Regions from separate parts of the Ralstonia chuxiongensis genome, predicted to be linked through region 4. Evidence: predicted binding sites of a transcription regulator. Region 4 holds the regulator's gene; each other region holds the start of a gene.
The links. The regulator FNR, encoded in region 4, switches genes on or off when oxygen is low (the NO sensors DNR and NnrR bind a similar motif). The targets are predictions, from matches to a motif close to TTGATNNNNATCAA.
Positions count from the first base shown of each region.

Region 1: the regulator FNR is predicted to act here: its motif matches at 1,793-1,806, upstream of NKG59_RS14395 (oxygen-binding di-iron domain-containing protein).
Region 2: the regulator FNR is predicted to act here: its motif matches at 5,868-5,881, upstream of adhP (alcohol dehydrogenase AdhP).
Region 3: the regulator FNR is predicted to act here: its motif matches at 4,412-4,425, upstream of NKG59_RS03085 (DUF2249 domain-containing protein).

Region 1 covers NZ_JAMYWC010000004.1:199,068-206,613, forward strand. The annotation lists gene gluQRS (tRNA glutamyl-Q(34) synthetase GluQRS) at 1-108, shown strand, start outside; gene NKG59_RS14390 (DEAD/DEAH box helicase) at 134-1,615, opposite strand; gene NKG59_RS14395 (oxygen-binding di-iron domain-containing protein) at 1,866-2,681, shown strand; gene NKG59_RS14400 (TetR/AcrR family transcriptional regulator) at 2,665-3,375, opposite strand; gene NKG59_RS14405 (AMP-binding protein) at 3,576-5,279, shown strand; gene NKG59_RS14410 (acetyl-CoA carboxylase family protein) at 5,293-7,546, shown strand, end outside.
Region 2 covers NZ_JAMYWC010000009.1:77,055-84,600, forward strand. The annotation lists gene NKG59_RS24030 (hypothetical protein) at 1-46, opposite strand, end outside; gene NKG59_RS24035 (hypothetical protein) at 202-342, opposite strand; gene NKG59_RS24040 (indolepyruvate ferredoxin oxidoreductase family protein) at 704-4,276, shown strand; gene sbcB (exodeoxyribonuclease I) at 4,352-5,791, opposite strand; gene adhP (alcohol dehydrogenase AdhP) at 5,939-6,961, shown strand; gene NKG59_RS24055 (2-hydroxyacid dehydrogenase) at 7,021-7,546, shown strand, end outside.
Region 3 covers NZ_JAMYWC010000001.1:705,244-712,789, reverse strand. The annotation lists gene NKG59_RS03105 (ABC transporter permease) at 1-22, opposite strand, end outside; gene NKG59_RS03100 (ABC transporter ATP-binding protein) at 12-806, opposite strand; gene NKG59_RS03095 (GntR family transcriptional regulator) at 863-1,585, opposite strand; gene NKG59_RS03090 (nitric-oxide reductase large subunit) at 1,732-4,008, opposite strand; gene NKG59_RS03085 (DUF2249 domain-containing protein) at 4,041-4,331, opposite strand; gene nirK (copper-containing nitrite reductase) at 4,605-6,104, shown strand; gene NKG59_RS03075 (formylglycine-generating enzyme family protein) at 6,121-6,912, shown strand; gene NKG59_RS03070 (SCO family protein) at 6,909-7,493, shown strand; gene NKG59_RS03065 (fumarylacetoacetate hydrolase family protein) at 7,512-7,546, opposite strand, start outside.
Region 4 covers NZ_JAMYWC010000003.1:673,115-680,660, reverse strand. The annotation lists gene NKG59_RS12480 (pseudouridine synthase) at 1-936, opposite strand, end outside; gene scpB (SMC-Scp complex subunit ScpB) at 1,029-1,874, opposite strand; gene NKG59_RS12470 (sulfite exporter TauE/SafE family protein) at 2,358-3,101, opposite strand; gene fnr (fumarate/nitrate reduction transcriptional regulator Fnr) at 3,279-4,007, shown strand; gene NKG59_RS12460 (hypothetical protein) at 4,029-4,283, opposite strand; gene NKG59_RS12455 (FixH family protein) at 4,280-4,507, opposite strand; gene ccoG (cytochrome c oxidase accessory protein CcoG) at 4,534-5,997, opposite strand; gene ccoP (cytochrome-c oxidase, cbb3-type subunit III) at 5,994-6,917, opposite strand; gene NKG59_RS12440 (cbb3-type cytochrome oxidase subunit 3) at 6,930-7,112, opposite strand; gene ccoO (cytochrome-c oxidase, cbb3-type subunit II) at 7,116-7,546, opposite strand, start outside.

The sequences.
Region 1 (7,546 bases), on a different contig from region 4:
GCACAGCACCTCGGGCTGGACATTCGTGCTGGGGATGTGGAGGAGTTCTACCGGGACGCCGTCCCGGCATGGGCCAATCGCCTTGCACGATTGACCACGGCGGCATAGTTGCCGCCGTTTTCGACAGACTGACTTAACGCTTGCGCGGCACGCCACCGAGCAGCGCCGCAATCGGGCGCTTGGCGGTACGCGGATGCCCGGTCGCCTGCGCTGGCTTGGCAGCTTCTGCCGATTCCGCTGGCAGAGACGATTCGTACGGGCGATTGAAGAACGGGTCGTCCGATGGGCGGAACGGCGGGCGCACGATCGTGTGATCCAACACGCGGGCACCGTTGCGATCGTCGCGCTCGCGGGAGCGGCGGACTTCGCTGCGGGCACGCTTTTCATCGCGCTCACGGCGTTCACGGTCACGCGCCTGTTCGCCAGTCGGGTCGAAATCAGCGAGTTGCTCGCGCGGCAGGTTGCGCTTGATCAGCTTTTCGATGTCGGCCAGGAACCGCTCATCGCCTGGCGCGAACAGCGACAGTGCGTCACCGGAAGCACCGGCACGACCCGTGCGGCCGATGCGGTGCACGTAGTCTTCCGCGTTGAACGGGAGGTCGAAGTTGATCACGCACGGCATCTGCGAGATATCGAGACCGCGCGCCGCCACGTCGGTGGCGACCAGCACATCCACGGTACCTTGCTTGAAGGCTTCGAGCGTTTGCATGCGCTCGGTCTGCGTCTTGTCGCCGTGGATGGCGTTGGCGTTGATGCCTTCGCGCTCCAGCGCGCGCGCCAGGCGCGAGCAGCCGATCTTGCTGTTGGAGAACACGATGCACTGGCGCGGCAGGCCTTGCTCTGCGCGCTGGCGCAGCAGATGCACGAGCGCCGCTTGCTTGTGGTTGTCCGGCACCGTGTAGATGACCTGGCGGACGTTCTCTGCCGTGGCGTTGCTGCGTGCCACTTCAATGGTTTGCGGATGACGCAGGTAGCTGGCGGCCAGCTTCTTGATCTCGGGCGAGAACGTGGCCGAGAACAGCAGCGTCTGGCGGTGCGCCGGCAGCAGGTTGATGATGCGCTGCAGGTCGGGCAGGAAGCCCATGTCGAGCATGCGGTCGGCTTCATCCAGCACCAGCATGCGCACCTGCGAGAGGTTCACGCTGCGCTGCTGCACGTGATCGAGCAGACGGCCCGGCGTGGCAACGAGGATTTCCACGCCGCGGCGCAGTTGCTCCGTCTGCGGGTTCATGTCGACACCGCCGAACACGACGGCGCAGCGCAGCGCCGTGTATTTCGCGTACTTGGCGACGTTGTCGTACACCTGGTCGGCAAGCTCGCGCGTGGGCGTGAGAATCAGCGCCCGCACCGGATGACGCGCGGGCGACGCGCTCGTGTTGGCGTCGGGCAGCAGGTTATGGATGATCGGCAGCGAGAAACCGGCGGTCTTGCCGGTGCCGGTTTGCGCTGCGCCCATGACGTCGCGGCCGGCGGTCACCACCGGAATGGCGGCAGCCTGAATGGGTGTGGGCTTGGTGTAACCGCTTTCGGTCAGCGCGCGGAGGACGTCCGGATGCAGGCCGAAGCTGTCGAATGTCACCGATTCATTGGCCGGCGCTTCTGACGCTTCAGACATCGTTGCAGTATTCATAGGGGAGATGCGGCATGCCGGTTGGCATGGCGGCGCGCCAGACCCAAGCGGAAAACCCGCGTGCGGCTCGCGCAAAGCGTTAAAGATCAAGAGTTTATCACGTGAGACTCAGCCCGGGCCGGATGATCGGCCACCCAGGCCAACGCCGGCGTCACACCTGCCTTGACACGGATCAAGTGTGGCCGCCCCGCCCTGCGCGACCATCGGAGCATTCCAACCGCGGCTGCGCTCTCCCATGGTCACCACGCTCTATGAAACGCCCGAGCACGTCTGCCTGATGTTTTCCGACCTGGTCGACGATCACGATGACCTGCCGGTGCAGACAAACCAATTCCTGATCGTCGATCACGGCCACGGCGCGCTGATCGACCCAGGGGGTCAGATGACCTACAACGCGCTGTTTTTGGCGATGAACCGGTACTTTCCGCCCAAGCAGCTCGACTACGTGCTGGCCTCGCATGCGGACCCCGACATCGTCGCTTCGGCGGGACGGTGGCTGACGAGCTCAAGCTGCGACATCCTGATCTCGCGCGTGTGGGAACGCTTTCTGCCCCACTTCTGCAGCGTCGGCAAAACCGAAGGCCGCATCGTGCCGATTCCGGATACGGGCATGGCGATTCCGCTGGGGCAATCGCATCTGCTGGCGGTGCCGGCGCATTTCCTGCATTCGGAAGGCAATTTCCAGTTCTACGATCCGGTGTCGCGCATCCTGTTCTCAGGCGATCTGGGGGCGTCGATGGTGCACGCCAATGTGGCCGCCAAGCCAGTGGAAGATTTTGACGCGCACCTGCCGCTGATGGCGCCCTTCCACCGCCGCTACATGAGCGGCAACCGCGTGTGCCGGCTGTGGGCGCAGATGGTGCGAGGGCTCGATATTGAATGGATCGTGCCGCAGCACGGCCAAGCCTTCCATGGCAAAGCCATGGTCAACCGGTTCATCGACTGGGTTGAGACGCTCGACTGCGGCATCGACTTGATGACGCCCGAAGTCTTCCGCCTGCCTGCGTTGCCGAAGGCGCCGGCCGGCGCGACGCTCAAGACGCGCGTTTAACGCCAGATGCCGGAGCGGCCGGCAGAATGATCTTCATCATGGCGCTCGACAGCTCGTGCGCCAGTACGCCGGCGTCGATGCGCGATGGATCGTGCCACGTATACATAAACCCCATCACACCGCCCATCGAGTGCGCGGCGACGCGCGCATCGCCAAAGTCGAACACGCCGGCGCGCTTGCCCTCGTCGAGCAGCGCATAGAGATCGCGGTAATACGCCCGCGACATGCCGTGCAGCCACTCCACCGTTTCGGGGCGCAGGTATTGCCGATCGCGGTACGTGAGCGCCGCGGCGTAGTGGCAGTCGATGCAACGACGCGCCATTTCCAGCAGACACGCCTGCAGACGCTCCCGCACGGGTAGGGCCGGGTCGGCGGTCTCACGGATGGCCGACAGACACACCTGTGCGGCCTCGCGACACAGAATGTCGAAAATCTCGTACTTGTCGGTGAAGTAGTAGTACACCGCCGGCTTGGTCACGCCCAGCGCGCTGCACAGGTCGCTCATCGTCATGCCGGCATAGCCTTTGGTGAAAAAGAGTTGCGCAGCTGTGTCGAGAATCTGCCGGCGGCGGGCCTCCTGCCGCTCGGCGATATGCGGGCGCGTGACTGGCGGTGTGACGCCAGAGGCCTCGGGGGCCTCGGCTTCAGCCGACGGTTGCACGTCGGGAACGGCAGATTTGCGGACGATGGACATGGCGCGTATTTTCGCATGTCGCCCGCGTATGCGCCGTGGCATACGCGCATCTGGCGACATCATTGCTCTTAATTGCTTGACGCATCAAAGAACGCTTTCTATATTCTTACCCGTTGGTATAAAAAATTACTTTTCAGTATAGATAGTGCGGCGCCGCCGTGCGCACGCACTGCACAACCCAACGGAGACAAGCTTTGGCGATGGACGAGTCCGAGTATCTCGGCCGCGTTCGCGCGCTCTGGGCGCGCGCATGGCCGGTCGATACCCCCCGCGAGCCGCAGTACCCGATCGGGCGCGCTGCCCTCACCGACTATCTGCGGCACTGGGCCCGCACCACGCCAGACAAACCGGCCATCCACTTTTACGGGCACGACACGACGTTCGCCCAGCTCGACGATCTCTCCGACCGCTTCGCTGCGCTGCTCGCGCAACACGGCATTGGCGCGGGCGACCGCGTTGCGGTGTTCCTGTCGAACTGCCCGCAATTCAATGCGGTGTTTTTCGGCATTCTCAAGTTGGGCGCCGTGTATGTGCCGATCAGCCCGCTGTCGCAGCGAGCGGAGTTGATGCATGCGCTGAGCGACGCCACACCGCGCGCCATCGTCACGCTGGATCGCCTCATGCCGCTGGTGCGTGACGTGCGGCCCGAAACATCGATCGAGCACGTCCTCGTCACCCGTTACGCAGACGTGCTGCCCGCGCTGCCGACGCTGCCGCTCCCGGCAATGCTGACCGAGCCGCCGCTGGCCTGCGACGATGCAATCGACCTGTTGCCCGCATTGGCACAGACCACGCCGATTCCCCTGCCGCCCGCCTCACTCGATGCAGTTGCCGCGCTCAACTACACCGGCGGCACGACGGGGCTGCCCAAGGGCTGCATCCACACGCAGGGCGACATGGTGGATATGGCTGCCGCGTTCTCGGCCGTGTCGCTGCGCGCGGATGCCGACACCGTCATGCTCAGCTTCTATCCGCAGTTCTGGATTGCCGGCGAGAACACCGGCCTGATCTTCCCTGCCTTCCTTGGCGTGCCGCTGGTGCTGCTCGCGCGCTGGGATGCGGAAGCCTTCATGGCTGGCGTGCAGCGCTACCGCGTAACCAACGGCTCAATGCTTGTCGACAGCGCGGCCGAGGTGATGGCACATCCGCGTGTGCATGCGTACGACTTACGCTCGCTGCGGCATACGGGCGTGTCGTCGTTCGTGAAAAAGCTCAACCCCGAATACCGCCGTGCGTGGCGTGAACTGACCGGCTCGATGATGGCCGAGAGCGCCTGGGGCATGACGGAAACGCAGACCTGCAACAGCTTCACGGTCGGCATGCAGGACGACGATTTCGACCTGCGCTCGCAACCGATTTTCGTCGGGTTGCCGGTGCCGGGCACCGACTTCAAGATCTGCGATTTCGACACGCACGAACTGATGCCGATCGGCGCCGAGGGCGAACTCTGCGTACGCACGCCGACGCTGCTCAAAGGCTACTGGAACAAGCCAGACGCCACCGCGCAAACGCTGCGCAATGGCTGGTTTCACACTGGCGACATCGGCTGCATCGACGAACACGGCTACGTCCACTATCTCGGCCGCCGCAAGGAGATGCTCAAGGTCAACGGTATGAGCGTATTCCCGGCGGAGATCGAAGCCATGCTCGGCAAGCATCCGGCCATCCTCGGTTCTGCCGTGGTAGGCCGCGCTGACGAACAACGCGGCCAGCTTCCCGTCGCCTTCGTGATGCTGCGGCCCGAGGCCGTCGGCACATTGGATGACGCCACGCTCACCAGTTGGTGCCGCGAAAACATGGCCATCTACAAGGTGCCTGTCGTGCGCATCGTCGACGCGCTGCCACTCACGGCCACCGGCAAGGTGCGCAAGCAGGACCTCGCTCCACTCGCTGAACAGATCTAACCCACACCGTTCCATGACGTTTCGCAAACTGCTGATCGCCAATCGCGGCGAGATCGCCATTCGCATTGCCCGCGCAGCCGCCACGATGGGCTTGCCCTCCGTCGCCATCTATTCCGAAGACGATCGCGACGCGCTGCATCCACTGCGCGCCGATGAAGCCGTGCCCTTGCCCGGCACCGGCCCGCGCGCATATCTCGACGGCGCAGCCATCCTAGCGGCCGCACGCGCCGTCGGCGCCGATGCGGTTCACCCGGGCTATGGCTTTCTGAGTGAGAACGCGGCCTTCGCGCGCCAGTGCGCACAGGCCGGAGTGCAGTTCATCGGACCGTCACCGCGCGTGCTCGATCTCTTCGGCGACAAGGCACGCGCGCGGGCACTTGCGCACGAGGCCGGCATTCCCATCGTCAGCGGCACGCAAGGCGCGACCACGCTTGAAGATGCGCGCGCCTTCTTCGCTGCGCTGCCGCCCTCGCACGGCATGATGATCAAGGCCGTGGCCGGCGGCGGCGGACGGGGCATGCGCGCGGTGCACGATGCGCAGGCGATTGCCGACGCGTATGCGCGGTGTGTTTCTGAAGCCACCGCTGCGGGTGGTGGCGGCGACGTCTATGTGGAAGCTCTGGCGCCCGCGCCGCGCCATATCGAAATCCAGATCGTTGCAGACGCACATGGCAACGTTGTGCATCTCGGCGAGCGTGAATGCAGCCTGCAGCGCCGTCACCAGAAGCTGATCGAGATCGCGCCCAGCCCCGCGTTGGACGACGCCCTGCGCACGCGCATCGCTGACGCCGCCGTCTCGCTTGCCAAAGCGGCGGGCTACAGCGGCATCGGCACGTTCGAGTTCCTCGTGGAAGGCGCGGGCACGCCGCACCCTACGTTCTACTTCATGGAAGCCAACCCGCGCGTGCAAGTCGAGCACACCGTCACGGAGATGGTGACGGGTGTCGACCTGGTGATGACGCAACTGGCTCTGGCGCGAGGGGCCTCGCTCACCGACCTGGGGCTTGCCCGGCCAATCGCACCGCGCGGCCACGCCGTGCAAGTGCGCATCAATGCCGAGACCATCGATGCATCCGGACAACCGCATCCGTCCACCGGCACGCTCACGGCATTCGAACCACCCAACGGCCCCGGCGTGCGCGTCGACACCAGCGGTTATGCGGGCTACCGTCCGAACCCGCGCTTTGATTCGCTGCTGGCCAAATTGATCGTCCACGCGCCGCACGGCACGTATGCGCAGACGCTGGCACAGACGTACCGCGCGCTGTGCGAATTCCGCATCGAAGGGCTGGCCACCAACAAGCGTCTGCTGCAAGACCTGCTGCATGACGCCGACGTGCAGGCCAACGCCGTGCACACGCAGTTCCTCGATGCGAAGCTCGCCGAACTAGCCGCCGGCAATGGCGAAGCCCATCCCGCGCTGCACGCCACGTCGGTCGCAACCACCGACCTCACGCCCGCAACATCATTCGTCGACGAGCTTCCTGACGATGCTGAAGTTCTCACCGCGCCGATGGATGGTGCGCTCATTCAGATCGACGCAGAAGCCGGCGCCATGGTTGCGCGCGGCGACGTGCTGGCTGTGATTGAAGCGATGAAGATGGAGCACGTTGTCATCGCGCCCGCGGCCGGACGCGTGCTGCAGGTCTGCGCTCAGCCGGGCGCAACGGTACGCGAGGGCCAGCCGCTGGCCGTGCTTCAGCCCAGCGATGCACAACACGACGACGCTACTGCCGACGCAGAGATCGACCTCGAGCGCGTTCGCCCCGACCTGCAGGCCGTCATCGACCGCCACGCATTCGGCCTCGACGCGAACCGCCCGGACGCCGTTGCCCGCCGCCGCAAGACCGGCCAGCGCACCGCGCGCGAGAACATCGACCACTTGTGCGACGCCGGTTCATTCATCGAGTACGGCGCTCTCGCCATCGCCGCGCAACGCCAGCGACGCGCGCTCGATGACCTGATTCGATCGACGCCTGCCGACGGCATCATCACCGGCATTGGCACCGTCAACGGCATGCACTTTCCCGATCAGGACGCGCGCTGCATGGTGCTCGCGTATGACTACACCGTACTGGCTGGCACACAAGGCACCTTCAACCACAAGAAGACCGACCGCGCGCTGGAGCTGGCGCAGCAATGGAAGCTGCCCGTTGTGCTGTTTGCCGAAGGCGGCGGCGGCCGGCCGGGCGACACTGAAAAGCGCGGCGTCAGCGGCCTCGACTGCCCCACCTTCATTCACTTCGCGCGCCTCTCGGGGTTGGTGC
Region 2 (7,546 bases), on a different contig from region 4:
CCGCGCAAGGCCGCTTGGCCTTGACGAAGTTCTGCGTAAGTTCCATGGCGGTTCCTGCGCCCGTCCCGCCGGGTTGTATCAGGCGAAGGCAGGCGTACCGGCGCCGGCGCGTGTCAGCGCCGGGCCGGGATGAAAAAGAAGCGGGAGCGGAGCGGGCCGTGCGGGGCAGGTGCGCCAGCTTGTGGCGACACCCCGCACGGCTTACGAAAGCCGGGCGAGCAGGAAGTGCCGGATGGCCGCGTGCGTGCTGAATCGATCGTGCGAGGTGTCGCCGCGCAGGCGTGCACCGGCCGTCGGCAGCGTATGCCGAGGTTGGGCAGAGGCGAAGGCGGTAGCGTTCACGATCGTGGTTTGAGGAATTCGGGCGGAACTGCGCAGGATGGCGGCGCGGCTTCCGAAAGTCCAGGCGTTGCGTGACTTTGCCGCGGCTTCTTTACCGAAGTTTGCCGATTTCGCCGCAAACGTTGCATGCACCGCACAACCGGTGCAACCCCGTCGTCCAGCGCTGTACATGCGTGCACCGGACACCACAACCAAGGGAAAACCCACCCCCATTCTTGCTGCGTTGCACGGTGTTCGGAATGTCACGCGATGCTACGATGCCTCGACCCACGGCTGCATGCCAGTTTCCACAAGAAGCGGCGCAGGCAGCACCAAAAGAGACCTGCTGTCGGTGATCCCGACACACCCACCCGGAGCACGCATGAATGCCCCTCTGAACGACGCGCTACGCCGCGCGCTCGAAACCGTTTCCCTGGACGACAAGTACACGCTTGAGCGTGGCCGCATCTACATCAGCGGCACGCAGGCTCTGGTGCGTCTGCCGATGCTGCAGCAGGAGCGCGACCGCGCCGCTGGGCTGAACACGGCGGGCTTCATCTCCGGCTACCGCGGCTCGCCGCTGGGGGCGCTGGACCAAGCCCTGTGGAAAGCCAAAAAGCATCTGGCGGGGCACAACATCGTCTTCCAGGCGGGGCTCAACGAAGACCTGGCCGCCACGGCGGTCTGGGGCTCGCAGCAGGTCAATCTGTATCCGAACGCCAAGTTCAGCGGCGTGTTCGGCATGTGGTACGGCAAGGGGCCGGGCGTGGACCGCACGATCGACGTGTTCAAGCACGCCAATTCGGCAGGCTCGTCCGCGCATGGCGGCGTGCTGGTGCTGGCGGGCGATGACCACGCCGCCAAGTCGTCCACGCTGGCGCATCAGTCCGAGCACGTCTTCAAGGCCGCCGGCATTCCGGTGCTGTATCCGTCCAACGTGCAGGAATATCTCGACTATGGCCTGCACGGCTGGGCGATGAGCCGCTACTCCGGCCTGTGGGTGTCGATGAAGTGCGTGACGGACGTGGTGGAATCGTCTGCTTCAGTGGATGTCGATCCGCATCGCGCGCAGATCATCCTGCCGGAAGACTTCGTCATGCCGCAGGGCGGGCTGAACATCCGCTGGCCCGATCCGCCGCTGGTGCAGGAAGCGCGCCTGCTCGACTACAAGTGGTACGCCGGCCTGTCTTACGTGCGTGCCAACAAGCTCGACCGCGTGGTGCTCGATTCGCCGCAGGCACGCTTCGGCATCATGACGGCCGGCAAGGCGTACCTCGACGTGCGTCAGGCGCTGGTCGACCTCGGCCTCGACGAGGAAACCTGCCGCCGCATCGGCATCCGCCTATATAAGGTCGGTTGCGTGTGGCCGCTGGAAGCCCACGGCGCGCGTGCCTTTGCCGAAGGGCTGCAAGAGATCCTGGTGGTGGAAGAGAAGCGCCAGATCCTCGAATACCAGCTCAAGGAAGAGCTGTACAACTACCGCGACGACGTGCGCCCCCGCGTGTACGGCAAGTTTGACGAACGTGACAATGCCGGCGGCGAATGGTCCGTGCCGATGGCCAACTGGCTGCTGCCGGCGCACTACGAGCTGTCGCCTGCGCTGATCGCCCGCGCCATCGCCACGCGTCTGGAAAAATTCGAGCTGCCATCGGACGTGCGTGCCCGCATTGCCTCGCGCATCGCCATCATCGACGCCAAAGAGAAGGCGCTCGCCAAGCCGCGCGTCACTGCAGAGCGCAAGCCGTGGTTCTGCTCGGGCTGCCCGCACAACACGTCGACCAACGTGCCGGAAGGCTCGCGCGCGCTGGCCGGCATCGGCTGCCACTACATGACCGTGTGGATGGACCGCCGCACCGACACCTTCAGCCAGATGGGCGGCGAAGGTGTGGCGTGGATCGGCCAGATGCCGTTCTCGGGCGACAAGCACGTGTTCGCCAACCTGGGCGACGGCACGTATTACCACTCGGGCCTGCTGGCGATTCGCGCCTCGATCGCGGCCAAGGTGAACATCACCTACAAGATCCTCTACAACGACGCCGTGGCCATGACGGGCGGCCAGCCGGTCGACGGCCCGCTGTCGGTGCCGCAGATTGCCGCGCAGGTGCATGCGGAAGGCACATCGCGCATCGTCATCGTCACGGACGAGCCCGAGAAGTACAACGCCGCCGCATCTGGAAAAATCGAGCTGCCAGAGGGCGTGACGGTGCACCACCGCGATCGCCTCGACGCGATTCAACGCGAGCTGCGCGAGGTGCAAGGCACCAGCGTGCTGATCTACGACCAGACCTGCGCAACCGAAAAGCGCCGCCGCCGCAAGCGCGGCACGATGGTCGATCCGGCACGCCGCGCGTTCATCAACGATGCGGTGTGCGAAGGCTGCGGCGATTGCTCGGTCAAGTCGAACTGCCTGTCGGTCGAACCGCTGGACACGGAGCTGGGCACCAAGCGCAAGATCAACCAGTCTTCGTGCAACAAGGATTTCTCGTGCGTGAACGGCTTCTGCCCGAGCTTCGTAACGGCCGAAGGCGCGCAGGTGCGCAAGCCCGAGTCGCACGGCGTGTCGATGGAAGGGCTGCCGCTGCTGCCGCATCCTGAGCTGCCGGCCATCCAGCGCGCGTACGGCGTGCTGGTGACGGGCGTGGGCGGCACGGGCGTGGTCACCATCGGTGGCCTGCTCGGCATGGCCGCGCACATCGAAGGCAAGGGCGTGACCGTGCTCGACATGGCGGGCCTGGCGCAGAAAGGCGGCGCCGTGCTCTCGCACGTGCAGATCGGCGAGCGTCCGGATTCGATTCACGCCACGCGCATCGCCATGGGCGAGGCGGATCTGGTGATCGGCTGCGACGCGATTGTCTCGGCATCAGACGAAGTGCTGTCGAAGGTGCAGCACGGACAGACGCGCGCCATCGTCAACAGCACCGCATCGCCCACGGCCGATTTCATCAAGAACCCGAACTGGCGCTTCCCGGGCAGCTCGGCGGAGGCGGATATTCGTGCGGCCATCGGCGATGCCTGCGCGTTTGAAGACGCCAACACGCTGGCCGTGCGCCTGCTGGGCGACGCCATCTACACCAATCCGCTCGTGCTGGGCTTTGCGTGGCAGAAAGGCTGGCTTCCGCTGACGCACGACGCGCTCATCCGCGCGATCGAACTCAACGGCGTGGCCGTCGAGAAGAACAAGACCGCGTTCGAATGGGGCCGCCACCTCGCGCAAGACCGCGATGCGGTGCTCAAGCTCGCCGACGATGCGCCGCGTGCCAAAGCCGACGTCATCGCCCTGCCCTCGCTGGACACGCTGATCGCCCGCCGTGTTGATCTGCTGACCGCGTACCAGAACGCAGCGTATGCCGCTGAGTTCCGCGCAGTGGTGGAACGCGTGCGTGCAGCGGAAGCTGCCGTGGTGGGCGCCGGCCAGCCGCTGGCGTTCACGGAAGCGGTGGCGCGCAACCTGTCGAAGCTGATGGCGTACAAGGACGAATACGAAGTCGCTCGCCTGTACACCGACCCGGCATTCCTCGACAAGCTACGCGCGCAATTCGAAGGCGAGCCCGGCCGCGATTACCAGCTCAACTTCTGGCTTGCGCCGCCCATGATTGCCAAGCGTGACGAGAAGGGCCACCTGGTCAAGCAGCGCTTCGGTCCGAACACGATGCGCATCTTCAAGCTGCTCGCCAAGTTCAAGGGCCTGCGCGGCACGGCATTCGACCTCTTCGGCAAGACCGAAGAGCGCCGCACCGAGCGCGCGCTGATCGGCGAATACCGCGCGCTGGTGGATGAACTCGCGCGGGGGCTGACGGCACAGAAGCTGGGGCAGGCCGTGGAACTGGCTCGCCTGCCGGAGGACATCCGCGGCTTCGGCCATGTGAAAGAAGCCAACCTGGCGGCGGCGCGTATCCGCTGGAACAAGCTGCTGGCACAGTGGCGCGATCCGGCAGCGGCGCAGCAGGCGGCCTGATCCGCGCCGCTTTAGGCATCGCCATGAAAAAACGGAGGCTTCGGCCTCCGTTTTTCTTTGCGCGTGTCCGCTTCGTCAGCCCGGTGCGATCTGCTGTGCGTAGTCGTACAGATCCTGCAGGATGTTCTGCGCGCGCGCGTCGCCTTTTTCCGTGGCTTCCGCGCCCAATTGTTGAAGCCGTTCGCCGAAGACCTCGAAGGTCAGATAGCCATCGCGGCCTTCGAACAGGCGCTCGGCGCGCAGTTGCTCCCACTGCTCGTATTCCTCTTCGTTCAACGTATCGGGGAAATTGCGTGCGCGGTAGCGGAACAGCAGCTCAGGCAGGCGCGCATCGGCAAAATCCGCATGCAGGCGCGCGAGTTGCTCGCCGCTGAGCGTGCGCAGCTCGTTGAGCATGCGGCGGTCGTCGTTGCCGACAAATCCGCCGTAGAGGTTCTGGTCAACGTCTTCGATCGGCTCCAGCTCGCGGGCGTACACCTGACGCCACGTATCACGCATGTCCGGCGCACCCTGCGCGATGGCGGCGTGGCGTTCAATGGTGGCGAAGTCGATGCCCCAGCGTTCTGCCTGCGCGGGTTGCAGCGTCTTCATGTTGCTGATGACGATGGGCGACTTGTTGATGTGGATCGACTTGATCGGCAGCCGCGTGGTGCCTTCGGCCAGGTCAGCCGTGCGCGTGAACATGCGCTCGCGGATCGTCGCGACATCCATGTGGAACAGCTCCGACGGGTCGAACGCCAGGTCCCACACAATCAACTCGTTCTTGTTGGTCGGGTGACCGCCCAGCGGCCACACCACGGCCATGCAGCCGCGCTCCACGCCGTACATGCCGGAAATATGCAGCAACGGCCGCGGCGCATCGCCGATCTCGGCCACCACGCGGTCTTTCTTGCGCAGCGCCAGACAAAAATCGAACAGGCGCGGCTGCGCGTTGCGAATGAGGCGCGCCAGCGCAATCGTCGCGCGCACATCGGACACCGCATCGTGCGCTGCCTCGTGCACCAGACCGTTGGCCTTAGAGAGATGCTCCAGCTTGAAGCTCGGCCGGCCGTCTTCGTGCTTTGGCCATTGGATGCCTTCTGGGCGGAGCGCCCAGGTGGTGCGCACCACGTCGAGCAGATCCCAGCGCCCGCATTCGTTCTGCCACTCGCGTGCGTACGGGTCGATCAGGTTGCGCCAGAACAAGTGGCGCGTGACCTCGTCATCAAAGCGGATGGTGTTGTAGCCGACGCCGATGGTGCCGGGCGTGCCCAGTTCGCGCTCGATGGCCTGGGCGAAGCGGTACTCCGGAACGCCCTGCCTGGCGCACTGCTGCGGCGTGATGCCGGTGATGAGGCACGACACCGGATCGGGCAGCCAATCGTTGGACGGCTGGCAGAACAATTCGACAGGCTCGCCGATCTCGTTCAGCTCGGCATCGGTGCGGATGCCCGCAAACTGGGCCGGACGATCACGGCGCGGCACGGCGCCGAAGGTTTCGTAGTCGTGCCAGAGAAAGGTGGGAGTGACGGGCAAGGCAGCAGCTCGTTGGAAAGACTGAAGATGCCGGCATGCTAACAGTGTTGACGGCCCCGCTCGCTCGCCCTGGCGGTTGACTCACATCAACCCGCTCCGGGCAGGCGTCGACCAGACTGGTATCTCCCCCCAACCAGGAGATGTCTCATGGCCCAGTCGATGAAAGCTGCGGTTGTCCATGCGTTTGGCGAGCCCTTGCGCATTGAAGAAGTGCCGGTTCCCACACCTGGGCGCGGGCAGATTCTTGTCAAGATCGCGGCCTCGGGCGTCTGCCACACAGACCTGCACGCTGCCGATGGCGACTGGCCCGTCAAACCCAGCTTGCCGTTCATCCCCGGGCACGAAGGGGTCGGCTATGTGGCGGCGGTGGGCGAAGGCGTGACCGCCGTCAAGGAAGGCGACCGCGTGGGTGTGCCCTGGCTCTACACCGCCTGTGGCCACTGCGAGCACTGCCTGAGCGGCTGGGAAACCCTCTGCCACGAGCAGCAGAACACCGGCTACTCCGTCAACGGCGGCTATGCCGAATACGTACTGGCCGATCCGAACTACGTCGGCCACCTGCCCGCGCAGGTCAGCTTTGAAGAGATCGCACCGATCCTCTGCGCGGGGGTGACGGTCTACAAGGGCATCCGCATGACGGATACGCGGCCCGGCCAGTGGATCGCCATTTCCGGCATTGGCGGGCTGGGACACGTGGCGGTGCAGTATGCGATCGCCATGGGCCTGCATGTGGTGGCCGTGGACGTGGCGCCGGACAAGCTCGCGCTGGCACGCGAGTTGGGGGCCAAGCTCGTCGTCGATGCCTCGCAGCAGGACCCCGCAGCCGTGATTCAGAAAGAGATCGGCGGTGTGCACGGCGTGCTCGTGACGGCGGTGTCGCGCAGTGCCTTTGCACAAGCGCTGGGCATGGTGCGGCGCGGCGGGACGATCTCGCTCAATGGGCTGCCGCCCGGCGATTTTCCGCTGCCGATCTTCTCCACGGTGCTCAATGGCATCACGGTGCGCGGCTCGATCGTCGGCACGCGGCGTGATCTGCAAGAGTCCCTGGAGTTTGCCGCCGAGGGGCTGGTGCGCGCCCATATTCACCGCGACAAGCTCGACAACATCAACCAGGTGTTGGCCGATCTGAAGGCCGGCAAGGTGGATGGCCGCATCGTCCTGACGCTCTGAGTGCCGCCACCCGGCGGTGCGAGTAAGCTGCGGGCATCACATCCGCTTGCCCCACCGCCATGCGTATCCTCTTTTTCAGCAGCCACCGTTACGACGAAGACAGCTTCCGCGCCTCACTCGCGCGCGGCGGTCACAGCTTCGACCTCGTTTTCCAGCGCGCGCACCTTGACGCGCAAACGGCGTGCCTCGCAGCGGGCTTTGAAGCGGTGTGCCCGTTCGTGAATGATTGCCTCGATGCGGAAGTGCTCGAAGCGCTGGCAGCGGGCGGCACGCGCCTGATTGCGCTGCGCTCGGCAGGCTTCAACCACGTCGATCTGCCGGCCGCGCAGCGCCTGGGGCTGACGGTGGTACGCGTGCCGGCCTATTCGCCGCACGCGGTGGCCGAACATGCGGCCGGCATGATCCTCACGCTCAACCGGCGGCTGCACCGTGCCTGCAATCGGACGCGCGAAGGCGATTTCTCATTGGATGGATTGCTGGGCTTCGACCTGGCGGGCAAGACCGTCGGCGTGGTCGGCACCGGGCAGATCGGGCAGGTGTTCGCGCGGATCATGGCGGGCTTCGGCTGCCAGTTGCTGGCATTCG
Region 3 (7,546 bases), on a different contig from region 4:
TGGAAAGGGTTTCAGTCTGCATGGGTTTCCTCCACCGTGCGGGCGAACAGCATGTCGTGAATCTCGGCTTCTAGCGCCTTGAAGCGCTCAGGATCATCGTCGTCGCGCGCGAGGCTCGGCAGTTCGGCGCGCACTTGGCCGGGATGCGGCGAGAGAATCAGGATGCGGCTGCCGCAGCGGATCGCCTCCGGAATCGAGTGCGTGACGAACAGCACGGTGAAGCGCGTTTCATCCCACAGCTGCAGCAATTCGTCCTGCATCTTGCGGCGCGTGAGCGCGTCGAGCGCGGCGAAGGGCTCGTCCATCAGCAGCACGTCAGGTTCCATCGCCATGCCGCGGGCGATGGCCACACGTTGTTTCATCCCGCCCGACAGCATGTGCGGGTGATGGTCGGCAAACTTGGTCAGATTGACCTTGTTGATGTAGTGCAGGGCGCGTTCTTCGGCTTCACGCGCGCCCAGCTTGCCCGTGGAGAGCAACGGGAACAGTACGTTCTCCTTCACGGTCTTCCATGGCAGGAGCTGGTCGAACTCCTGAAACACCATCATGCGATCCGGGCCGGGCTTGGTCACGGGCTGGCCCTTCAGGCGGATCTCGCCTTCGGTGGGCGTGAGGTAGCCGCCGATGGCCTTGAGCAAGGTCGATTTACCGCAGCCCGACGGGCCCAGCAGGATGTAGCGCTCGCCGGGATAGACCTGAAAGTCGACGCGGTAGGTGGCCGTCACCAGATGCTGGCGTGTCTTGTACTGCAGCGTGACGCCGCGCACATCCAGCAGCGGTGGGGCCGTCGATGAGTTGGCCTGCATGATGTTGTCTCCTATGTGTGTTTTTTTGTCGATATGGGTGGCAGCGCGTGGGCGCGTTACCGGATATCCACGTGGTACCGGAAATGCGCCGCCGCGCCGCGTGAGCGCCGCCATTCAAGCGGTATCCGGTCGTAGCCGCGCGCAACGCGTTCGATGACCATCACCGGATCGCCGGGCTGGATGCGCAAGAGACGCGCATACGTTGCGTTGACGGCCTCGGCGGTGAGCGTTTCTTCGGCGCTCGCAATAATCTGGCCGCAGTGGGATTCGTACAGCGGATACAGCAGGTCGCCAAACGCGTCGAGTTCCAGCGTGGCGAGCGGGGCGAAACGGTCGTACGGCAACCAGATTTCTTCGGCCAGCATTGGCGCGCCATCCAGCAGGCGCAGCCGGGTCAGGCGAATGACCGGCGAGCCGGTTTCAATCTGCAGACCCGCAGCCGGCGCAGACGGCGCATCGAGCACGTCACGCTTGAGGATGCGGCTCTCAGGAATGCGTCGCTCGCCGCTTTCACTCTGGAAGCGGAAGAAGCGGAACAAGGAGCTGGCAAAGCTGGCGCGCCGCACGAAGGTGCCGCGGCCCTGGAAGCGTTCGAGCAGCCCTTCGGCTACCAATACATCGACGGCTTTGCGGACTGTGCCGACCGCCACGTTGTACGTTTTGGCAAGCTCGGCTTCGGTCGGGATGGCGTCGCCCGGGCGCCAGTGCTGTTGGGCGATCTGCGCGGCCAGATCGTCACGCAGTTGCTGATAGCGGGGCAGGCGGAGATCGGCGGGCATGGGGTATCTGAAATGGTCAACTATTCATCTATATGATTCGTCATTGTAGGGAGCTTGTGAGCGGCAGGCATTACAGGAAAACCCGCAGGGCCCGGTCGAATCGACACGGGCCCTGCGGGTTTTTGAGAGAACTGCGCGGCTAAGAATTAACGCATGGCGCGAGCCGAAGCCGGCAGCGGCTCGGTCTGTTGTGCCTTCGGACGGCGCAGCAGCCGCAGCGCATACCAAGCCAGCACAAGTGCACCGATGGCGAACACGATGTCACCCGGCACGCGCAGCCAGACCAGCGTTTCCATCACTTTCGAGTGCACCACCTCTGGCGAACGGGCGTACCACATGCCCTTGGTGACGCTGGCCCAGGCCTGGTAGATGCCGGCCGGCAGCAGCGACATGAACACCATCATCGCCAGGCCGATGTTCAGGCCCCAGAACGCGGGCTTGAGCAGGCGATCGGCATGCAGGCTGCGCGCATACAGGCCGCGCAGGCAGAACAGCATCAGGCCGATACCGAGCATGCCGTATACCCCGAACAGTGCGGCGTGTCCGTGGGCGGCCGTCATGTTCAGACCCTGCACGTAGTACAGCGAAGCAGGCGGGTTGATGGCGAAGCCGAGCAGGCCGGCGCCGACGGTGTTCCAGAAGCCCACGGCCACGAAGCACAGCACGGGCCACTTGTAGGCGTTGAGCCACGGCGTGCCTTGCGTGCGGCGATAGTTCTGCAGCGCTTCGAGCCCGATCAGCGAAAGCGGCACCACTTCCAGCGCAGAGAACACCGCACCCACCGAGATGATCGAGGTCGGGGTGCCCGTGAAGTACAGGTGATGCAGCGTGCCCAGGATGCCGCCGAACAGGAACACGATCGTCTCGGCCACGATGGCGCGGTTGGCGCTGCTGGCACGGATCAGGCCCAGGCGCGTGAAGATCAGCGCAATGACGGCGGTGGCGAACACTTCAAAGAAGCCCTCGACCCACAGGTGGACGAGCCACCAGCGCCAGTATTCGATCATCGAATAGTGCGTATGTTGGCCCCACACCAGCGAGGTCGAATAGAACCCGCCGATGCACGTGGCCGACAGGAACACCATGGCGATCAGCCCGCGCGATTCCGACGGCGTCTTCAGTGCCGGCCACAGCGCGCGGCCCAGCAGCACGACCCAGAACAGCAGGCCGACGAACAGCAAGATTTGCCACACGCGGCCCATGCTGGTGTATTCCAGCCCCTGGTTACCGACCCAGAAGCCGAAGTCCGCACCGCGATGTTGCAGCGTGCCAAGCCAGCCGGTGGCGATGGAGCCCACCACGATAAAGATCAGCGCCCAGAACAGCACATCAACGCCCAGCTTCTGGAACTTCGGTTCACGCCCCGACAGCAGCGGCGCAATGTACAGGCCCGTAGCCAGCCACGCCGTGGCAATCCACAGCACGCCCAGTTGCGTGTGCACCGTGCGGCTGATGACATACGGCAGCACTTGCGCCAGCGGAATCCCGAAGAACGATTCACCCTCCACCGCATAGTGCGCGGTGATGGCGCCCATGCCGATCTGCACCAGCATCAGGCCGATCACGGCAAAGAAGTACTTGCGCGTGGCCTTCATCGACGGCGTGGCAACCACGTTGAGGAACGGATCGGCCGGCAGCGGCGCAGTCTCCTCTTCGTGCTTGCTGCTGCCGTGCAGCCACAGCATGGCGGCAATACCGCCGAGCAGCAGCACGATGCTGACCATCGACCACATGGCGGCACCGCCGGTCATGGTGTTGCCCACGAGCGGTTCATGCGGCCAGTTGCTCGTATACGAGATGTCGGTCTCGCCTGGGCGGTCGGCAGCGGCGGCCCACGACGTCCAGAAGAAGAACGCAGCCAGGGCTTCGCGATCGGCCGCCTCCGGCAGCACGCCGGTAGCCATGGCGTATTGATCACGCAGCGTTGCCAGCGACGGATCGGTTCCGAACAGGGCCTCGAAGTGCTGCGACACACCGCGGATGGCCTCTGCGCGCTCACGCGACACGGTCAGGATGTCGTGTTCCGCGTCGTACGTATTGCGGCGCATTTCCTCTTTTACGCTGGCGTCGACGGCGGCTTGCTGCACGGTCGTCAACGGCGCATCGGTATCGAACTGCTGATGCGCGCGGATGGCTTGCAGCGCCGTGGCTTCACGGTGCAGCCAATCGGCAGACCAGTCAGGCGCAACGTAGCTACCGTGGCCCCAGACGGTGCCAAGCTGCTGGCCGCCGGCTGCCAGCCAGGCTTCTTGGCCGCGCTGGATTTGTTCGCCGGTAAAGAGCACCTCGCCCACAGAGGTGACGACGGCATGCGGAATCGGCGGCGCTGCCAGATAGATCTGCCGGCCCAGATAGCCCAATGCTCCGAACGACAGGATGAAGATCAGGCCGAGCCACCGCCATAGCCTTTGGTTGTTTTTCATGACAAGGTTCCTTGCAGGATGCAATCGGAAGTTCAGGCGCCACCACCGCAACCACCACAGCAGTGGCCAGCGCTGGCGGCAGATGCCACCTTGGTGATGGCAACGCGCCACGTGCCGGGGCCGCGCTCAAGGTAGTCCCAGGAAAACTGGCCCGGGCGCTCCACTTGAAACTGCGACTGCAGCGGGCGCGGATCGTGATCGTTGATCAGCTCCAGGCTCTGGCCGATGCCGAGTTCCCCGAAGGCGGAGAAGATCAGCGGATGGCGCTCGCGCGGCGCCAGCACGCGGAGGTCGAGCTGGATGGTGGAGGCGGACTGTGTCATGGGGATTCCCTTTGTGGGTGTCGCATCAAAAAGATGCATTAAGGATGCAACTATATTACTGAGGGGAATCTCCGGTGTTATTGATGTACATCAGATGCTTGTTTTATGGGTATCTTGATGTGGCGAATCACGCCACGACTGGGCTTGCGCGCCACGCGGTGCGGTGGATGTACCGGTCGGGGCCGGTTTTCGTTTGCGCTGTATCAAAGCCCTAATGGCCTCCGGGGCCTAACGTGGAGCGGACGACACCAGACCGATACACGGGAGAAAAAAATGAGCCGTCTTCACACCGTCCGCAGCCTGATGCGCGCGGGCTTGATTTCTGTGGTGCTGGGCGCACTGCTTGCGGGCACTGCGGCCCGCGCCGCCAGCGCCAAGTTGCCGGGTGACTTCGGACCGCCGCGTGGCGAGCCGATCCACGCCGTCCTCACGAGTCCGCCGCTTGTGCCACCGCCGGTCCACCGGAACTATCCAGCCAAGGTCATCGTGGAGCTGGAAGTGGTCGAGAAGGAAATGCAGATCTCCGAAGGCGTCAGCTACACCTTCTGGACGTTCGGCGGCACCGTTCCCGGCAGTTTCATCCGCGTGCGTCAGGGCGACACGGTGGAGTTCCACCTCAAGAATCACCCGAGCAGCAAGATGCCGCACAACATCGACCTGCACGGCGTGACCGGGCCGGGCGGCGGCGCAGCATCGAGCTTCACCGCACCTGGCCATGAATCGCAGTTCACCTTCAAGGCGCTCAACGAGGGCATCTACGTCTACCACTGCGCCACCGCGCCCGTGGGCATGCATATCGCCAACGGCATGTACGGCCTGATCCTGGTCGAACCGCCCGAAGGCCTGCCCAAGGTTGATCACGAGTACTACGTCATGCAGGGCGATTTCTACACGGCCGGCAAGTACCGCGAGAAGGGCCTGCAGCCATTCGACATGGAAAAGGCCATCGACGAACGCCCGAGCTACGTCCTGTTCAACGGTGCCGAAGGTGCGCTTACCGGCGACAAGGCGCTGCACGCCAAGGTGGGTGAAACGGTGCGCATCTTCGTTGGCAACGGCGGGCCCAATCTGGTTTCCAGCTTCCACGTGATCGGCGCCATCTTCGATCAGGTGCGCTACGAGGGCGGCACCAACGTGCAGAAGAACGTGCAGACCACGTTGATCCCGGCGGGTGGCGCGGCGGTTGTGAAGTTCACCGCGCGCGTGCCCGGCAGCTATGTGCTGGTTGACCACTCGATCTTCCGAGCCTTCAACAAGGGCGCCATGGCGATCCTCAAGGTGGATGGCCCGGAGAACAAGCTCGTCTATTCCGGCAAGGAACTGGATTCGGTGTACCTGGGCGATCGTGCGGCACCCAATATGAGCGCCGTCACCAAGGCGACCGAGGCGTCGGTGAGCGGCACGCTGACCGTGCAGGATCAGGTGCAGGCAGGCCGCGCGCTGTTTGCGGGTACCTGTTCGGTGTGCCACCAGGGCAATGGCGCCGGGTTGCCGGGCGTGTTCCCGCCGCTTGCCAAGTCGGATTTCCTGGCGGCGGATCCGAAGCGCGCCATGAACATCGTGCTGCATGGCCTGAACGGCAAGATCAAGGTCAACGGGCAGGAATACGACTCCGTCATGCCGCCGATGACGCAGCTCAATGACGACGAGGTCGCCAACATCCTGACCTACGTGCTCAACAGCTGGGACAACCCCGGCGGCCGCGTGAGCGCAGACGACGTGAAGAAGGTGCGTGCCCAGCCGGCGCCCGCCAAGGCGGTGGCCGAACATTGACCAGATCCGCACGACCATGGGCCGCCTGACCTTGCACCTTGCTGCCATGTTGATGGCGCTGGCTAGCGCTGCCGCACAGGGCGCCGCCTATGTGCGGTTGCCCGGCGGCGACTTCGACAGCGTGCTGCCCCAGAACGCACCGGGGCAGCCGCAGCGGGTGCGCATCGAGCCGTTTGAGTTGCGCACCACGCCGGTCACCATCGGTGAGTTCCAGGCCTTCGTGCAACGTCACGAGGCCTGGCAGCGCGGCCGGGTGCCGCAAGTCTTTGCAGGCAAGGCCTACCTTGCCGACTGGGCCGATGCGACGCACGCCGATGCGCAAGCCTCACCTCAAGCGCCGGTGACTGGCGTGAGCTGGTTTGCGGCCCGTGCCTACTGCGAAAGCGAAGGCGCGCGCCTGCCGACGTGGCTGGAGTGGGAATCCGCCGCCGCGGCCGACGCCACACGCGCAGACGCCCGCGACGACCCGCAATGGGCGCAACGCATTCTCGGCTGGTACGAACGGCCCGCCACGCGTGTGTTGCCACCCGTTGGCGGCCCAGCGGATGTCCATGGCGTGCGCGATCTGCACGGCCTGATCTGGGAATGGGTCGACGATTTCAACGCACTCTTCATCGCCGGGGACAGCCGCACGCAGGGCGACCCCGACAAGCAGAAGTTTTGCGGCGCCGGTGCCATCAGCATCGTGCGCCGCGACAGCTACGCCGTGCTGATGCGCGTGGCGTTGCTGTCATCCCTTGAGGGCGCCGATGCCACGGGAAGCCTTGGCTTTCGCTGCGCCCGATCCATCAATGGAGAACGTCCATGACGCTTCTTAAGCAACTTTGCCGTGCCTTCGTGGCACTCCTGCTCGCAGGTGCCGCCGCAGGCGCGCTTGCCGCCGGGCCCGTCGCTTCGGGCTCGCTGTATCAATCTGACGTGGCGTTGACCGACCAGAACGGCCGCGTCTTCCACCTGGCAGACCTGCGCGGCGAGCCGGTACTCGTGAGCATGTTCTATTCGTCGTGCCAGATGGTCTGCCCGATGATCTTCGAGACCATTCGCGCCACGCTGGCCAAGGGCGGAAAGCCCGCGCACGACGGCGTGCGTGTCCTGATGGTGACGGTCGATCCGGAGCGAGATTCCGTTGCGGCGCTCAAGAAGACGGCCAACGCGCATGGCGCCGACGACCGCTGGCAAGTCGCCCGCGCAAACGCCAGCGGCACGCGCGAGGTGGCCGCGCTGCTGGGCGTGCAATACCGGCGCCTTGCAGATGGCGATTTCAACCATTCGAGCACGATCCTGCTGCTGGACGCAGAAGGGCGCATCACCGCGCGCACCAATACGCTGGGCGCGGTCGATCCGAAGCTGGTGGATGCCATGCGCAAGCTGGTGGCGGCGCAACGCTAAGCCTGCCGCGCCGCATGTCTAGGCTTTGGTGTAGGCGGCAACCGTCTGCGTCT
Region 4 (7,546 bases):
AGCGACCCACTTGCCGGTCTTCATGCGCGGCAACGCGTCGAACACGGTCGGACGGCCTTCCGGATCGGACTGGCTCACGATCTCACCGGCCGGCTTGTGATACAGCAGCACGCGCGGCGGCTTGTTCGGCAGCTTGCGCTGGATCAGCTTGCCGTTCACGCGCACCTGATCGGTCGCGAGAATGCGCTGGCCGATATGAGCCGGCAGGCCGTTCACGGAGACGCGACCTTGCAGGATCAGGTCTTCCATGTCGCGGCGCGAGCCAAGCCCGGCATCAGCCAAGATTTTGTGCAGCTTAGGAGCGTCGTCGTCGGAGGTCAGTTCGCGCCCCTTGGGGGGCTGCGATGCGCCTCCGGCGTCAACCTCCGAGTCGTACGCGCCTGAAATCACGTATTGGAAGACGTCTTCGGAGCCCTTGCCGCCCTTCAGCCCCTTGCCCCCGCGATTCTGGGTCTGACCCCCAGCCTTGCCTTGCGGTTTACCGTTGCGGCTCTGCTGCTTGCCACGACCGCCGGCATTCTTGCCGCCAGCACCTTCCGTATGCTCGCCGCGCTCGGCGCGTTCCGCCGGTTGGCCTTCGCCTTGGCGGCGACGGTTCTTGCCGAAACGGCCGCGCGGGCCACGTCGCTCGCCCTGGCTGTCTGCTGGCGCCTGTTCGGCCGGTGCAGCACCCTCTGCGGCAACTACCGCCGGCTCAGCTGTCGCCTCTTTCGGCTTGCGTGCCCGTGGCGCGCGGCTCTTGCGCGGTTGCGCAGGCTGGCCGGCGTCCGCGCCACCCGCCTCAGCGGCTTCACCCTCAGGGCGGCCGTCCTGCTGCTGGCGGCGCGAAGCCACCAGATTGCGCAAGCCGCGGCGCAATCCCTTGCGACGAGGCGCGGCCTCAGTCCCATCACCGCCGTCTTGTCGCGGCGGCTGAGCGTCGGCGTCGGCCGGCATACGTGTATCCATGGAGTCTGACTGGGTGCTCACAACGTCTTCAAAAAATCTAGGGGTTCAGGCCATGCGCCGACTGTGCGGCAGGCATGGCGTTACGAATGTTCATTGGCGGGAGCCACAGGCGGCTCGACCGGTGTTTTGTACTCATCTTCGGATGGAACCTCGGTCGCACTCACCGCTTGCGACTCGGTTTCCAATGCCAGCTCACCACCCGCCGCACCCTCAGTAGACTGCGCCGGCGTTTCAGCGATTACCTCAACGGAAGCCTCGGCAACCGGCAATGCAGCCGATTCCTGCACCGAAGCCTCGGCGCTCCCAGCACCTTCCGGCGCGTCGTTGACGAGCGCCGTCAGCTCTTCCACCGCAATTGCACCGCCTTCAAACTCGATGGCGCCCTGCTCCAGCAAGCTCGCCTGCGCTTGGGCGCGGGCATCTTCAAGCGGCGGCAGTTCGTCCAACGAGCGCAAGCCAAGGTCGTCGAGAAACTGCTTGGTCGTCGCATACAGCGCGGGGCGGCCCGGCACGTCGCGATGACCGATGACCTCGATCCAGCCACGGTCTTCAATCTGCTTGATGACCTGCGTGTTGACCGTCACGCCGCGAATGTCTTCGATATCGCCGCGAGTGACCGGCTGACGATAAGCGATGATCGCCAGCGTTTCCATCACAGCGCGCGAGTACTTGGGCGGCTTTTCCGGGTGCAGCCGATCAAGATACACGCGCATTTCCGGGCGGCTCTGCAAGCGCCAGCCGGAGGCCAGCGCGACCAGTTCGACACCTCGATTCAGCCAATCCTGGCGCAGCTCTTCGAGCAGCACACGGATGGTGTCTGCGGACACATCTTCGTCGAAGAGCTTGCGCAAGTCATTGACTCGCAACGGGTCCTGCGCGCAGATCAGCGCGGTTTCGAGGACGATCTTCGCCTCTTGGGTATTCATCGGGTTGAGCGGCTCGTCATTGCTCGCGCACGGCCAGTCGCCGTCACGCTTGAGGTTTGTCGTCCCACCGCGAAGCACGCGGCATTTCTGAATGCTGTTGCCCGCCCGGGCCCGGCGCGCGAAGGCCAATCATCCAATTGGAGCCTGCACCGAAACGCAGTGGCTGTGCCCGCAAAGTAGGGCCGGAGGAGCGAGTTGATCCGGTGCCGGTCAGGCACCACAAGGGCAATTTCTTCCGCCGCCATGGGGACGGATACTGCGCCGGACGACTACCAAGAAGAACGGCAGCCCGCCCGAATCGACTGTCCAGGGGACTCTACCGCTGGATGGCATCGCTTGGCGCCGCGCTTAGGATTGTTGATTTGCGCGGGTGGCGAATCGAATTGCGGTTGATTGTAGGGCAATTTCCAGCAGCGCCGCAACCGGGAAGATGTCCTAGCCTCCTATCATGGGACGATTGGCAATTTTTGCCTGCCTGAACGCCTACAGCACCAGACAGAATCCGTGTGCGTTAAGCATCTCCGGCAACCAGATTGCGTGAGCCAGCCCCCAGACCCCAAACCCGGCGATGGCGATGCCGGCCGCGCCCCGCGCCCATCGCTGGCGCGACAGCCCACGCAGCCACCCAGCCAGACCAGACATCATCAGCAGGTTGGGCAGCGTACCCGCACCAAAGGCGAGCATGACCACGGCCCCGGAAGCGGCGTTGCCTGCCAACAACGCCACAGCCAATGCGCCGTAGACCATCCCACACGGCACCAGCCCCCACGCCATACCCGTGAGATAGCGGCGCAGTAACGGTGGCTGACGCTGCAGCCTACCGCCCAGCGTGGCGGCGCCTCGAGACAGGCCTCCTGCCACGCGGCCAAGCAAGCGTTCAAGCCACACACTGCGCCACGCATCCCCTGCGGACCGAACAAGCAGCAAAACCCCGTAGGCGACCAGCAATGCGCTAGCGAACGCAAACAAGCCGCGTTGAATCGGCAGCCATTGCTGGCGCCAGACGGTCGCGCCCATGGCACCCATGATTGCGCCCAGCAACGCATAGGTGGTCAGCCGGCCGGCATGCATGACGACCTGTTCAAACCAAAGCCGGCGACGGGACACGATCCGCACCGCCACAGCGCCACGTTCGGCTGCGAGTGCGATACCGCTGCACATCGCCAGACAATGCACACCGCCGAGCAATGCAATCAGGAAAACGCTCACAAGCGCCGCGGCACTCATCTTTCTGACGCTCTTTTGATATGGACCAAGGTTTTTGTCTTACTGTTGCGAACCAAGCGTAATTGACGCGTTTTGCCGCATCGGAAATGTCCGAGGACAAGAAGGTCGCCGTTATAATAAGCTGGCGCTGTAAAACAAGAATTACTCATTTCACCTTCCCGAAATTCGCCCCCGCCCGTGCTCACTCGAATCGCACTTACCGACCAAGCCTCGCGTTGTTCCACCTGTGTACTCGGGCAAATCTGCCTGCCGGTGGGAATGAACTCGGATGACGTGCGCAAGATGGACGATTTGGTCGGCGAGCGCATCCGCATTAAGAAGGGGCAATCGCTCTATTCTCTGGGTGAGCCGCTGGAGGCGGTTTACGGCATTCGTTTCGGCACACTCAAAACCCATCTGACGCTTGAAGACGGTCGGCATCAGATCACAGGGTTCCACCTGCCGGGTGAAATCGTCGGGCTCGATGGCATTGGCGATATGCGCCACGTGTCGGACGCCACCGCGCTTGAAGATACCGAAGTCTGCGTGGTGCGCTACGACGAGTTGCAGCACCTTTCGCGCCGGCTGCCTTCGCTGCAGCATCAGTTCTTGCGCATCATGAGCAAGGAGATTTCGCAGGATCATCTGATGCTGCTCACACTGGGCTCCATGCGTGCGGAAGAGCGTCTCGCAGCATTCTTGCTCAACCTCTCGAAGCGTTCGGCCCAGCGCGGATATTCGTCGACCGAGTTTGTGCTGCGCATGAGCCGCGAAGAACTTGGCAGCTATCTGGGTCTCAAGCTCGAAACCGTCAGCCGCCTGTTCTCGCGCTTTGCCGAAGCGGGTCTCATCCAGATCCGCCAACGCCACGTCAAGCTGATCGACCTGGCCGGCCTGCGCCAGGTCATGAGCGGTCAGGCGGCCTAAGCTGCCTTTCATGGCTCCCGCTCAGACGAGCGGGTGTTCATGCGCTTCCAGCTTGCCAATGCCCGGCGACACATAGAGCGTCAACGCGCTCGACAATGCGCACAGCAACCAGAACACAAAGAAGGACACGGTGTAAACCGCCTGGGCCGACACCGTGATCTGCTCGCCGAAGAAGCGCAGATCGACGGGGTCTACCACCGCGAAGACCACCAGCTCAGCCAGGGCCGCCGACAGAAATGCCGGCCACAGAATCCACATCAGCAGTCGACGCTTCATCGGGCCTCCGTGTGAATGGCATGCGCCGGTGCGCCCGTCGTCTTTTCAACGACCAAACCGCGCCGCACGACGTTGTCATGAATAACAGCATCGGGATGCGATATCGCCAGCCAAATGGTGACGCCGCAGCCGACCATGGCGACGAACGGCCCTGCCATCAGCAGCCACGGCCACGGCTCGCGCCACCAAGGACGGGCCTGTGCGGAAGATTGCGTTGCGTGCATCGTTGCCTCCTGTTGGGGATGCCGCATCAGCGCGGCACGATGAAGCTCGACGGTTCGCGCAGTACAAGGCTGTCGCTACCGCTGTCTGCATGGATGACGAAACGGATTTTGTGCGAGCCGGGGGCGGCATCGTCGGCCGGCCGGCGCACGCGCACTGGCAGCAGCCGGTTAGCCGCTGGCGGCAGTTCCAGTGTGGTCGATTCGCCGCGACCGCCCTCCACGTCCAGTTCCGGCATGCCCTCGGCGGTGATGGTCACGCGCATGGGGTGCTCGGACGCGTTCATCAGTTGCAGGCGATAAACGTTCTCGATCTTGCCGCCGTCCACTTCACGCGCCAGCGCACCACGATCACGAATCACGTCAACCTTGAGCGGCTGCCGCATCGCCAATGCCACGATGAACCCGGTGAAGAGCACCAGCATGATCCCGGTATAGATCAGCACGCGCGGACGCATCAGATGTCGCCGGGCTTCCTTCGGGCTGAGCCGATCAAGCATCGCGCGTTCCGACGTGTAGCGGATCAAACCGCGCGGGTAGCGCATCTTGTCCATGACCTGGTCACAGGCGTCAATGCAGGCGCCACAACCGATGCATTCGTATTGCAGCCCTTGACGGATGTCGATGCCGGTCGGGCACACCTGCACGCAGATGCTGCAGTCGACGCAAGCACCCAGACCCTGGGCTTCGAAATCGGCGTTGCGCGAACGGCTGCCGCGCGGCTCGCCGCGCTGCGTGTCATACGTGACGACGTAGGTATCGGGATCGACCATCACGCTCTGGAAACGAGCGTAGGGACACATGTAGCGGCAGACTTGCTCGCGCATGAAACCAGCGTTGCCCCACGTCGCAAATGCGTAGAACAACATCCAGAATGTCTGCCAAGGACCGAGCGACAGCGTCCAGGTCTCCATGCCCAGATCGCGGATCGGCGTGAAGAAACCCACGAAGGTAAAGCCCGTCCACAGGGCGATGAGGATCCAGGCCGAATGCTTTGCGGCCTTCAGGCGGAATTTGCGCAGGCTCCAACGCTCACCGTCGAGGCGGATGCGCGCGAAGCGATCTCCTTCGATGTGCCGCTCGATCCACATGAAAATCTCGGTGTAGACCGTCTGCGGACAGGCATAGCCGCAAAAGAGCCGCCCCGCCACCGCCGTAAATAGAAACAGCGCGAGCGCCGACAGCACCAGCAGCAACGTCAGATAGATGACATCCTGCGGCCACAATACGAGGCCAAAGAGGTAGAACTTGCGGGCGCCCAGGTCGAACAGCACCGCTTGGCGACCGTTCCACTGGAACCACGGCAAGCCATAAAAGATGGCTTGCGTGGCCAGAACCAGCCAGACTCGCCAACGCGCAAAGGCGCCGGTCACGGCGCGCGGATAAATCTTGCGCCGGACCTCATAGAGCATCTGCTCGGTGGGGGCGTCGTCGGCGCCCGCCGCCGCGGTGGCGGGCGTCATCGGGCGCCAGGCTGGTTCTTTGTCGCTCATTGCTCGTGACTCGTATTGCTATTCGACAGACCCCAGACGTAGGCCGCCAGCATGCGGATCTTCTCTGGTGAGAGCAGGTTCTCGTGTGCCGGCATCGTGTTGTCACGACCCTTGAGGATGGTCTCGACGATGGTTGCTTCCGAACTGCCGTACAGCCAGACGCGGTCGGTCAGGTTAGGTGCGCCAAGTGTCTGATTGCCCTTGCCGCTTGCCGTGTGGCAGGCCGCGCAGACCGACTTGAACGTCGGTTCACCACGCGCTGCCTTGATCGGGTCGTAAGACAGGCCCGACAGCGAGCGCACGTAGTTGGCCACGTTGACAGCCTGGTTGCCATCCACCACCGCAGCCAGCGAGGGCATGACACCGTGACGCCCCTTGGTGATAGTGGTCAGGATCGTCTCGGGCTCGCCGCCGTACAGCCAGTCGCTGTCGGTCAGGTTCGGGAAGCCCTTCGAGCCGCCAGCGTCGGAGCCATGGCACTGCGCGCAGTTGTTCAGGAACAGGCGCTGGCCAATCTCATGGGCCTGCGGGTCGGCGGCGATCTGCTTGATGTCCATGCTGGCATAACGCTCATAGACCGGACGGACCTGTGCATCGGCTGCAGCGCGCTGCGCCGCCAATTCGCCCCGTGTCGAGAAACCAAGCGCGCCGCCGTATGAACCCAACCCCGGGTAGAGGATCAGGTACCCCAACGCAAAGATGCACGACAGCAGGAACATCCACATCCACCAGCGTGGCAGCGGATTGTTCAGTTCGCGCAGGTCGCCGTCCCATACATGGCCGGTGTCCTCGCCCGCGCTATGACCGGGCGCAATCTGAATGCGCCGCTGCGAAAACAGCAACCAGACACACCACACGATGCCGACTAGGGCGATCGCTGCGATGTAATACCCCCAGAACTCCGAAATGAAGTCGCTCATGATTCTGTGTCCTTATTGATGCGGGCGCGACGCGTCTGCGTGCGCACCGGCGACCTCGGCCTCATCGGGCAGCAGGAACGGCAGCATGGCCGATTCCGCATTCGCACCGCGGCGATGCGCGGAGAATGCCCACCAGGTAATGCAGACGAACAGCACGAGGAAGACGGCAGTCGCAATTGCACTCAGCGTGGCCATGGCTTACTCCTTCGCTGCAACGGTGGCAGGCGCGGCGGCCGGAGCAACAGCCACGTCCCGGACGTTACGCAGCTCCACGCCAAGGCCTTGCAGATAGGCGACCACGGCGTCTTCTTCCGTTTTGCCCGCGAGTTGCTCGCGCGCCCCGGCGATCTGGGCATCCGTGTACGGCACACCCAGCTGACGCAGGACATGCATCTTCTTCTCGATGTCGCTGTTATCCAGCGGCGTCTTCGAGAGCCACGCATATGACGGCATGTTCGACTCGGGCACCACTTCACGCGGATCACGGAGGTGGATGCGATGCCAGTCGTCCGAATAGCGCTGCCCAACGCGCGCCAGATCCGGGCCCGTGCGCTTGGAACCCCACAGGAACGGGTGATCGAACACCGACTCGCCAGCCAGCGAATAGTGGCCATAGCGCTCGGTCTCGG